Regions from separate parts of the Bradyrhizobium sp. SZCCHNGR1005 genome, predicted to be linked through region 2. Evidence: predicted binding sites of a transcription regulator. Region 2 holds the regulator's gene; each other region holds the start of a gene.
The links. Region 2 encodes LexA, which represses DNA repair genes until DNA is damaged. Its sites were predicted from a motif close to TGTTCNNNNTGTGTTCNG; they were not measured.
Positions count from the first base shown of each region.

Region 1: the regulator LexA is predicted to act here: its motif matches at 742-759, upstream of recA (recombinase RecA).
Region 3: the regulator LexA is predicted to act here: its motif matches at 1,417-1,434, upstream of QXZ85_RS19080 (DUF3072 domain-containing protein).
Region 4: the regulator LexA is predicted to act here: its motif matches at 1,075-1,092, upstream of QXZ85_RS02330 (PA0069 family radical SAM protein).

Region 1 covers NZ_JAUEZC010000010.1:146,918-149,120, forward strand. The annotation lists gene recA (recombinase RecA) at 864-1,955, shown strand.
Region 2 covers NZ_JAUEZC010000009.1:190,203-192,405, forward strand. The annotation lists gene glp (gephyrin-like molybdotransferase Glp) at 1-565, shown strand, start outside; gene lexA (transcriptional repressor LexA) at 845-1,543, shown strand; gene QXZ85_RS29400 (hypothetical protein) at 1,804-2,203, shown strand, end outside.
Region 3 covers NZ_JAUEZC010000004.1:292,103-294,305, forward strand. The annotation lists gene QXZ85_RS19070 (hypothetical protein) at 1-284, opposite strand, end outside; gene QXZ85_RS19075 (4'-phosphopantetheinyl transferase family protein) at 348-1,094, opposite strand; gene QXZ85_RS19080 (DUF3072 domain-containing protein) at 1,176-1,370, opposite strand; gene QXZ85_RS19085 (NUDIX hydrolase) at 1,553-1,939, shown strand; gene QXZ85_RS19090 (hypothetical protein) at 1,984-2,203, opposite strand, start outside.
Region 4 covers NZ_JAUEZC010000001.1:494,614-496,816, reverse strand. The annotation lists gene QXZ85_RS02335 (phosphoketolase family protein) at 1-913, opposite strand, end outside; gene QXZ85_RS02330 (PA0069 family radical SAM protein) at 1,114-2,203, shown strand, end outside.

The sequences.
Region 1 (2,203 bases), on a different contig from region 2:
AGGCTTCGCCGCCGAACTCCATTCGCGCGGGAGAATTGTGGACATGGTTTGCGGCTGCCTAAACGGGTAGCGTTTGCATGCGAACAAAAGCGGAAGCTCGGCCGGAACTTCGTTCTTCTCAGGAGAACCACGGGCGATCTAAACGGGAAACTCTTGATCGCTTGTTCGTGCGGGTTGTGGCAGGGACGAGATCTGTTGAGAAGACCAATGCTCGCCATGAGTGACTTAGTTGGAGATCACACGCTCTAATGCGCGCAGCGGCTGCGCTTCATGTCACATCGTGTCATAATTCACAGCGCTTATGGCGATGATCAATTATTAGTTGTGTCTTCGTGGCGTGAGCTTTGCGCCGGTGCGGCGAAATGAAGTTCCGATCAAGTCGTTGCCGCACTCTCGTCATCGGAATTTCAAACTGAAGGCCGCATTCGGAGCGGAGCGAGGGAAGGCGGCTGCTTCGATCCCGCTCGCGAGCGAGATCGCGCGCGAGCGTCGGCGGCGGGCAAGCCTGGTTCTGGACGGGTTCCATCGGCGCAGTTGGCGCTCTTGCGCGCCGCGCGACATGCAACCTTCACAGGTGCGGAATGAGAGAGAGTCGCCGATCCGCCTTGCTGGCTATCGACGTCGAGCGCGAGACGCGTCGCGGTTGCTGCCGCAATCGACGGCGGGCCGCCTGCTCGCTCTCGGGTTAGGACGCGGAGGGGGGCCCATCGGGCGGACGCCTAAAAGTCGCGGGTCTGGCAACGGAACATATTGCGAACAGAGAACAGATCGGGTACATTGCGCGGCAGATGCACCAAAGATTACCGGCCCCAGTCTCGTTAACCGTTTGTCCATCCCGCGAATCCCCGCCATAAGGAGCGCCAATGTCCGCCACCGCCCTGCGTATCGTCGAAGGTTCCTCCATGGATAAAAGTAAGGCGCTGTCCGCAGCCCTGTCCCAGATCGAGCGCCAGTTCGGCAAGGGCTCGGTCATGAAGCTCGGCAAGAACGACCGCTCGATGGATATCGAGACGGTGTCGACCGGCTCGCTTGGGCTCGACATCGCGCTCGGGGTCGGTGGCTTGCCGAAGGGGCGTATCGTCGAGATTTACGGGCCGGAATCCTCGGGCAAGACGACTTTGGCGCTGCATTGCGTGGCGGAAGCACAGAAGAAGGGTGGCATCTGCGCCTTCATCGATGCCGAGCACGCGCTCGACCCAATCTACGCGCGCAAGCTCGGTGTCAATATCGACGAGCTCCTGATCTCTCAGCCCGACACCGGCGAGCAGGCTCTGGAGATCTGCGACACCTTGGTGCGCTCCGGCGCGGTCGATGTGCTGGTGGTCGATTCCGTGGCGGCGCTGGTGCCGAAGGCTGAGCTCGAAGGCGAGATGGGCGAGTCGCTGCCGGGCCTGCAGGCGCGGCTGATGAGTCAGGCGTTGCGCAAGCTGACCGCCTCGATCAACAAGTCCAACACCATGGTAATCTTCATCAACCAGATCCGGATGAAGATCGGCGTCATGTACGGCTCGCCGGAAACCACCACCGGCGGCAATGCGCTGAAATTCTACGCCTCGGTTCGTCTCGACATCCGCCGCATCGGTGCGATCAAGGAGCGCGACGAGGTGATCGGCAATTCCACCCGCGTCAAGGTCGTGAAGAACAAGCTGGCGCCGCCGTTCAAGCAGGTCGAATTCGACATCATGTACGGCGAGGGCGTCTCCAAGATGGGCGAGATCCTCGATCTCGGCGTCAAGGCCGGCATCGTCGAAAAGTCAGGTGCCTGGTTCTCCTATGACAGTCAGCGGCTCGGGCAGGGACGCGAGAACTCCAAAGCTTTCCTGCGCGCCAACCCGGACCTCACTGCCAAGATCGAAGCTGCAATCCGCCAGAACTCAGGCCTGATTGCCGAGCAGATCCTGGCTGGCGCAGAGCGCGATGCCGACAGCGACGGCGAAGAGCCGGCCGAAGAGTAAGTCTACGACGACAGCGGGCGCTAAGGATGTCGACTTGCCGTCCTGCGCCCGTTTGCGCGTGGGGCTCCGCCGAAACGTATCTTCAGGCTGATCCACCTCGATTCGGAAGGCGAGAACACCCGTTTTTCCGATGTTCAATACAAACAGATCTCGACTTGAAGAATTGACGACGAGCGCGCGGGCGAACTGACTGGATCCGCGCAACTATTTCGCACTTGTCTCTGTCATATGCGCTGCATGGTGGCGAG
Region 2 (2,203 bases):
CATCGACCTCGGCATCGCCGCCGACACGCTGGACTCGACGGTCGCAGGCATCCGCCGCGCGCGCGAGGCGAAAGCCGACATCCTGATCACGACCGGCGGCGCCTCGGTCGGCGATCATGATCTGGTCAAGCAGGCGCTGGACGCCGAGGGCGTGGACATGGCGTTCTGGAAGATCGCGATGCGCCCGGGCAAACCGATGATGCATGGACGGTTGGGCCAGATGCGCGTGATCGGCCTGCCCGGCAATCCCGTCTCCTCCTATGTCTGCAGCCTGTTGTTTCTGGTGCCGCTGATTCGGAAGCTCGTGGGCTTGGCTCAAATCCACCCTGCCCGCGAGACTGCGCTGCTCGGCCGCGACCTCGCCGCCAACGACGTCCGCGAGGACTATCTGCGCGCGCGGCTCGAGGTGCGCGCCGACGGCGCGCTGGTCGCAACGCCGGTGACGCATCAGGATTCCTCGCTGCTCGGCAACCTCGCGCTATCGCAGGCCCTGGTGATCCGCCCGGCTTTTGCGCCCGCGGCAAGTGCCGGCTCCGTCTGCGAGATTCTGAGGCTGCCAGACTAAACAGGGTGCAGCTGCCAAATATACCGCCAGGGATCTCGCAGCTATTTTGCGGGCATCGAGCAGGCATCTTGCGCACCACCTTCATTGCAAATTAATGATTGCAGAACACATATCGAACAGATAGTGTCCGTTCATGATTTGTTTCGAAGATGTTGCGGGCGCCGCGAACTGAGGACGTTTCGAACGAGAACGCTTCAAACGAGAACGTCTTGAACGAGAGCGTCTTGAACAAGAACGTCTCGGGCGAGAACGACACATCAACCTGGGGATCTGGTCGAGATGCTGACGCGCAAACAGTACGAACTTCTGCGGTTCATCAACGAACGTCTGAGGGAAGCTGGCGTGCCGCCCTCCTTCGATGAGATGAAGGACGCACTCGATCTGCGCTCGAAGTCGGGCATCCATCGTCTGATCACCGCGCTGGAAGAGCGCGGCTTCATCCGCCGCCTGCCCAATCGCGCGCGCGCCATCGAGGTGATCAAGCTGCCCGAACTGTCCCAGGCGGCGAACAACCGGCGTGGCTTCACGCCGTCTGTCATCGAAGGTAATCTCGGCAAGGTGCGCACCAGCACGCCGGCGATCGACGAGGGCGATCGTCCCGTCGCCGTCCCGGTGATGGGCCGCATCGCTGCGGGCACGCCGATCGAGGCGCTGCAGACGCGCAGCCACACCATCAGCGTCCCGGCCGACATGCTCGGCTCCGGCGAGCATTATGCGCTGGAAGTCCGCGGCGACTCGATGGTCGATGCCGGCATCCTCGATGGCGACATGGCGCTGATCCAGCGCAACGACTCCGCCGACACCGGCGACATCGTCGTCGCGCTGATCGACGATGAGGAAGCCACCTTGAAACGTTTCCGCCGGCGCGGCGCCTCGATCGCACTGGAGCCGGCCAACACCGCTTATGAAGTCCGCATCCTGCCGCCCAACCGCGTCAAGATCCAGGGCAAGCTGATCGGGCTGTACCGCAAGTACTGATCGTCACGCGCGCGAACTGGATCGCGCGCAATTTGATCTGACGCGTTGGAGGTCTCTTCCGACGGCGCTGATGATGATTGCACTTCGATCGCGATGCAACACGCTCAAACGCTTGTGATCGCGAAGCGCCGTACGGGGTGCAGATCAGCGCAGAATTGCCGTCAAGCACGCGCTAACATCGTTCCTGATGTCCACTCTGATAGAGGCCTGCGCCTGTCCGGGGGGAGCGTGGGTTGCTATCTCGAACGAGGAGCGATCCGATGTGTGACTATAGCCTGCATGCTGTTGCGTCCCGCCCGGCGAAAGTCGGGGAAACGCTGATCTCGACGACGTTCCGCGGAACCTCGACCCGCGGCTTCGCCTCCGAGAGCGAGCCGAATGTCGCCGTGTGTATGCTGCCCGGGACGGAATTGGCGTTTGCCGACGACGTTCGCTACGACAGCCGCTGGATCTGGACCCGCACGATCCGCGACCGCGTGGCCAAGTTCAACACGATCGAGAAGCATGTGCCCGATCGCCACCATGATGCGATCGAGTTCGCAGATGGTCGGCATGTGCTGGTGACCCAGCTCTGCGAGGGACAACGCGTCACCGTGCTGCAATTGCCCGCGACCAAGCAGCCGGCCGAGCGCAGGCCGCTGGGCACCGAGGCTTCGAGCA
Region 3 (2,203 bases), on a different contig from region 2:
CGTTGCCCGTTGCCGGTCCAATCGCGCCAGGACACGCGCGACAGGCTGCGCAGATCTGTGCCGAGCGGCCGTCGGGTCTGGCGTTCGTGCTGGGCGAGCACCTGTTCGGATTCACGGATTTTGGCTTGAAGGTCCGAAAACTGCCGCTTGGCCCGTTCGAGCGCCTTGGCATCCGAGCTCTCACCGATCGTGAAGCGTGCGGTTTCGATCTGCCTCAACGCCGCACGATTCTTCTTGAGCTGTGCGCGATGCCAGGCGATCCTGCTGTCACTGTCCGCAACCATGCTGAACTCCTCGGTCGTTCCAAGAGTAAACAACGCAGCGGTGATTCGCGACATTTTCGCCCCTCATCGAGCGCTCCGATCAAGGACGTTCATCTCGCCGGGCTCGACAGATACACGGGAAACTGGGATGGCCCTGCCGGCTGTGCCGGACCGAATCGCCAACGCGAGCGCGTGATGTGGAGTCGGCCGATCCTCCAGGAACATCCATCTGGCCGCCTCGCTTGGATCGGACGGCTGAAAGGTGATCGCGGTCGGCGCGAAAGCAAACGAGAAGCTGTCGAGTGCGCGCGACAGACCCTCGCCGGTCGCCTTGATCAGCGCCTCCTTCAACGTCCAGAGACGGAAGAAGATCATCGCCCGGTCCGCGGCGGGAGCAGCCCGCATGAGGGCAACTTCGCTTGCGCTGAAATAGCGCTCGGCGATGTCGAGGCTGGCGTGCTTGGGCGCAATCCGTTCCACGTCCACCCCGATCTCGGCGTCATAGCCGACGGCGCAGGCGACAAATCCCCTGGTGTGCGACAGGTTGAACTTGAGGCTCCCATATCCGAGCCCCGGCGCGATGCGCGGCTTGCCAAATTGCTCGCTCGCGAACTGCCAAGCCTCCGGCGCCAACGGAGCTGCGTGGCTCAGCGCCTGCCGGAGCAGCCAATGCGCGGCGAGGTAGATCTCACGGTCGGCGTCGAAGTAGAACCGGTCGGCGCGCGCCAGCTCCTGCGCGTTCAGGCAAGCGCGCCAATGGGCCAGCAGTGCTGGCGGAGCAGCATCGACTTCCATCAGCCAGAGGCGGATCTCATTGCATTTGGCGGTCATGCGTTCTGCCTGATCAGCGCGGGGCTCGGACGAAAATCAGGCATCAGGGTGACCGTCAATTTTGGACCGCGGAGCATCGCGTCATTTGTCGATGCCGGCTTGCTCACGCAACCGATCGATCAACTCCGATGCTTTCGCCTTGGTCAGTTGCTTCCCACTCGGGTCTGGCGCGTGCGCCTGCTCGCTTTGAGTTTTCATATAGGGCGCCTGGGCGCCGGTCATTGGGTCGCGCCCTGAAACCCAATCGTCAGGGTCTTTCTTCATATTGTCAGCCATATAGTTCTCTAATTGTATCAGGGCCCGAACGGCTCCGACGACCGATTGTTCCTGATATGTTCTGGCGTCGATATACTCGCTTTACAGAGACGCCGCCGATACGGACAGTTACAGATCGCGCGACTCTTTGAAACCTGGAAGACTACTATCCACTTTTGATCAGGAGGAAGTGCGAAGTAGCAATGGCGAAGGCATCCAAGCTCGTTGCGGTCAGACGCGGCAAGGTTCTCCTGGTTCGGCGGCGAGTCGACGGTCTGTGGATGTTTCCCGGCGGCCGCAAGCGACCTCGCGAGACGGACAAGGCATGTCTCAAGCGCGAGATCAAGGAGGAGCTGCCCAAGCTCAAGCTTGGCCGTCTCAGGCTCTGGAAGGAGGTCACGGCCAAGAACAAGCGGTCCGGGCGGAGGATGAGTGATGCCATCTTCATCGCCAAGTATGCCAAGGGCCGGCTCGAGATCGGTGATACCAGGGAGCTCGATCGCGCCGAATGGCAAAAGCCGCGTGGCGTCCGCCTGACCCCGACTTCGCGCTACATCTGCGACCGTCTGTTTCCGAAGCGGGACAATTAGATTAGTAGCGCCGGTGATTGGAAGGCTTGCAAGCCGCAGCAGGATCAGACCTGATGGGCCCGCTTGGAGACCTGGCCCGGCGAGGAAAGGCCGGAGATCGATGGCGACAGAACCGGGCGCGTCGGGCGTTTGGAGCGATACCAGCACTGAAAATTGAAGACCGAACCGACCACCAGCAGCGGCGCGGCCGCGATCAAGGCGAAGAACGGCGAGAGCGGTTTCGGCGTGATCATTTCGAGCACCATCTCGGACGCCATCCAGACG
Region 4 (2,203 bases), on a different contig from region 2:
CGACCTTCAGGCCATCGACCTCCTTTGGCCCGGTCCAGCCCTTGGGGCTACGCAGCACGATCATGGGCCATTTGGGCCGGCGCACATTCGCATCCTGCTGGCGAGCGCTCTGCTGGATCGAGCGAATGCTCGCGAGTGCGACATCGAGCGCGTCGGCCATCGCGCGGTGCATGGCTTCCGGTTCATCGCCCTCGACGAATAATGGCTCGTAGCCATAACCCTCGAATAGCTGCCGGACCTCGGTATCGCTCATGCGGCCGAGCACGGTCGGATTGGCGATCTTGTAGCCGTTGAGATGCAGGATCGGCAGCACCGCGCCGTCATGTGCGGGGTTCAGGAATTTGTTGGAGTGCCAGGAGGTGGCCAACGGCCCGGTCTCGGCCTCGCCATCGCCGACCACGCAGGCGACGATCAGGTCGGGATTGTCGAAGGCTGCGCCATAGGCATGCACCAGCGCGTAGCCGAGCTCGCCGCCCTCGTGGATCGACCCCGGCGTCTCCGGCGCCGCGTGGCTCGGGATGCCGCCGGGGAAGGAGAACTGCCGGAACAGCTTGCGCATGCCGTCCACGTCGCGCGTGATGTCCGGGTAGATCTCGCTGTAGGTGCCTTCCAGATAGGTGTTCGCCACCATGCCCGGGCCGCCATGGCCTGGGCCGCAGATATAGATCACGTCGACGTCCTGCGCGCGGATCGCCCGGTTCAGATGCGCATAGATGAAGTTCAGTCCCGGCGTGGTGCCCCAATGACCGAGCAGCCGCGGCTTGATGTGGTCAGGACGCAGAGGTTCGCGCAGCAGCGGATTGTCGAGCAGGTAGATCTGCCCCACCGAAAGATAGTTGGCCGCACGCCAGTAGCGATCGAGCAGCTCCAGATCGCTGGCCAGCTTGTTCTGCTCTGTGGGGGTGATTTGCATGGGACCTCGCTGACCCGTTCCGTTCAAGGTAGGCGCACGGAAAGAGTGACGGCGAACCCGGCTCGTTCCATCCGGTCGGTAGGATAGAACGGGATTGTGATGGCGAGCTTGCGCTGGCGCAGACCTCGACCATTGGCATTCTTGTTCTTTGTTTGTGCTTTTGTTCTTGCTTTGTTCGTAATGTCTGCTATCTCTTGGCCATGAGCCGAGCATCTTCACATGCCCTCAAGCACCCGCCGGTCAAGGCGCCCTCCGAGCCGGCGGGTGCACCTCCAAGTTCTGCTGATTTTCCCGAGCTCGCTGTCGCCATCGACCAGGGCCGGCGACGCGGCCGGGGTGCACAATCCAACGCCAGCGGCCGCTATGAGGCTGAGGCGCGGGTCGCCTTCGACGACGGCTGGCAGAGTCTGGAGGAGTTACCGCCCTTCAAGACTACGGTCGCGACCGACACCTCACGCAAGGTTATCACCCGCAACGATTCGCCCGATATCGGGTTCGATCGCTCGATCAATCCCTATCGGGGCTGCGAGCATGGCTGCGTCTATTGTTTTGCCCGGCCGACCCATGCCTTTCTCGGCCTGTCGCCGGGGCTCGATTTCGAGTCCAAGCTGTTCGCCAAGCCGGACGCGCCGGCGCTGTTGGAGAAGGAGCTTTCCGCGCCGGGCTACGAACCTCGGATGATCGCGATCGGCACCAATACCGATCCATATCAGCCGATCGAGCGCGAGCGGAAGATCATGCGCGGCATCCTCGAGGTGCTGGAGCGGGTTGGCCATCCCGTCGGGATCGTGACCAAGTCGGCGCTAGTTGTGCGTGACGCCGACATCCTGGCGCGGATGGCCAAGAAGAACCTCGCCAAGGTGGCGATTTCAGTGACGACGCTCGACCCGAAGCTGGCGCGAACCATGGAGCCGCGCGCTTCGACGCCGTCGAAACGGCTGGAGGCGCTGCAGGCCTTGTCCAAGGCCGGCATCCCCACCACGGCGATGGTCGCACCGGTGATCCCTGCGCTCAACGACAGTGAGATCGAGCGCATTCTCGATGCGGCCGCCCATGCCGGCGTCAAGGAAGCCGCCTATGTTTTGCTTCGGCTGCCGCTTGAGGTGCGCGACCTGTTCCGGGAATGGCTGCTCGAGCATTACCCGGACCGCTATCGCCACGTCTTCACTCTGATCCGGGATATGCGCGGTGGCCGCGATTACGACTCGCAATGGGGCACCCGGATGAAGGGTACCGGACCGATGGCCTGGATGATCGGGCGCCGCTTCGAGATTGCCTGTGAAAGATTGG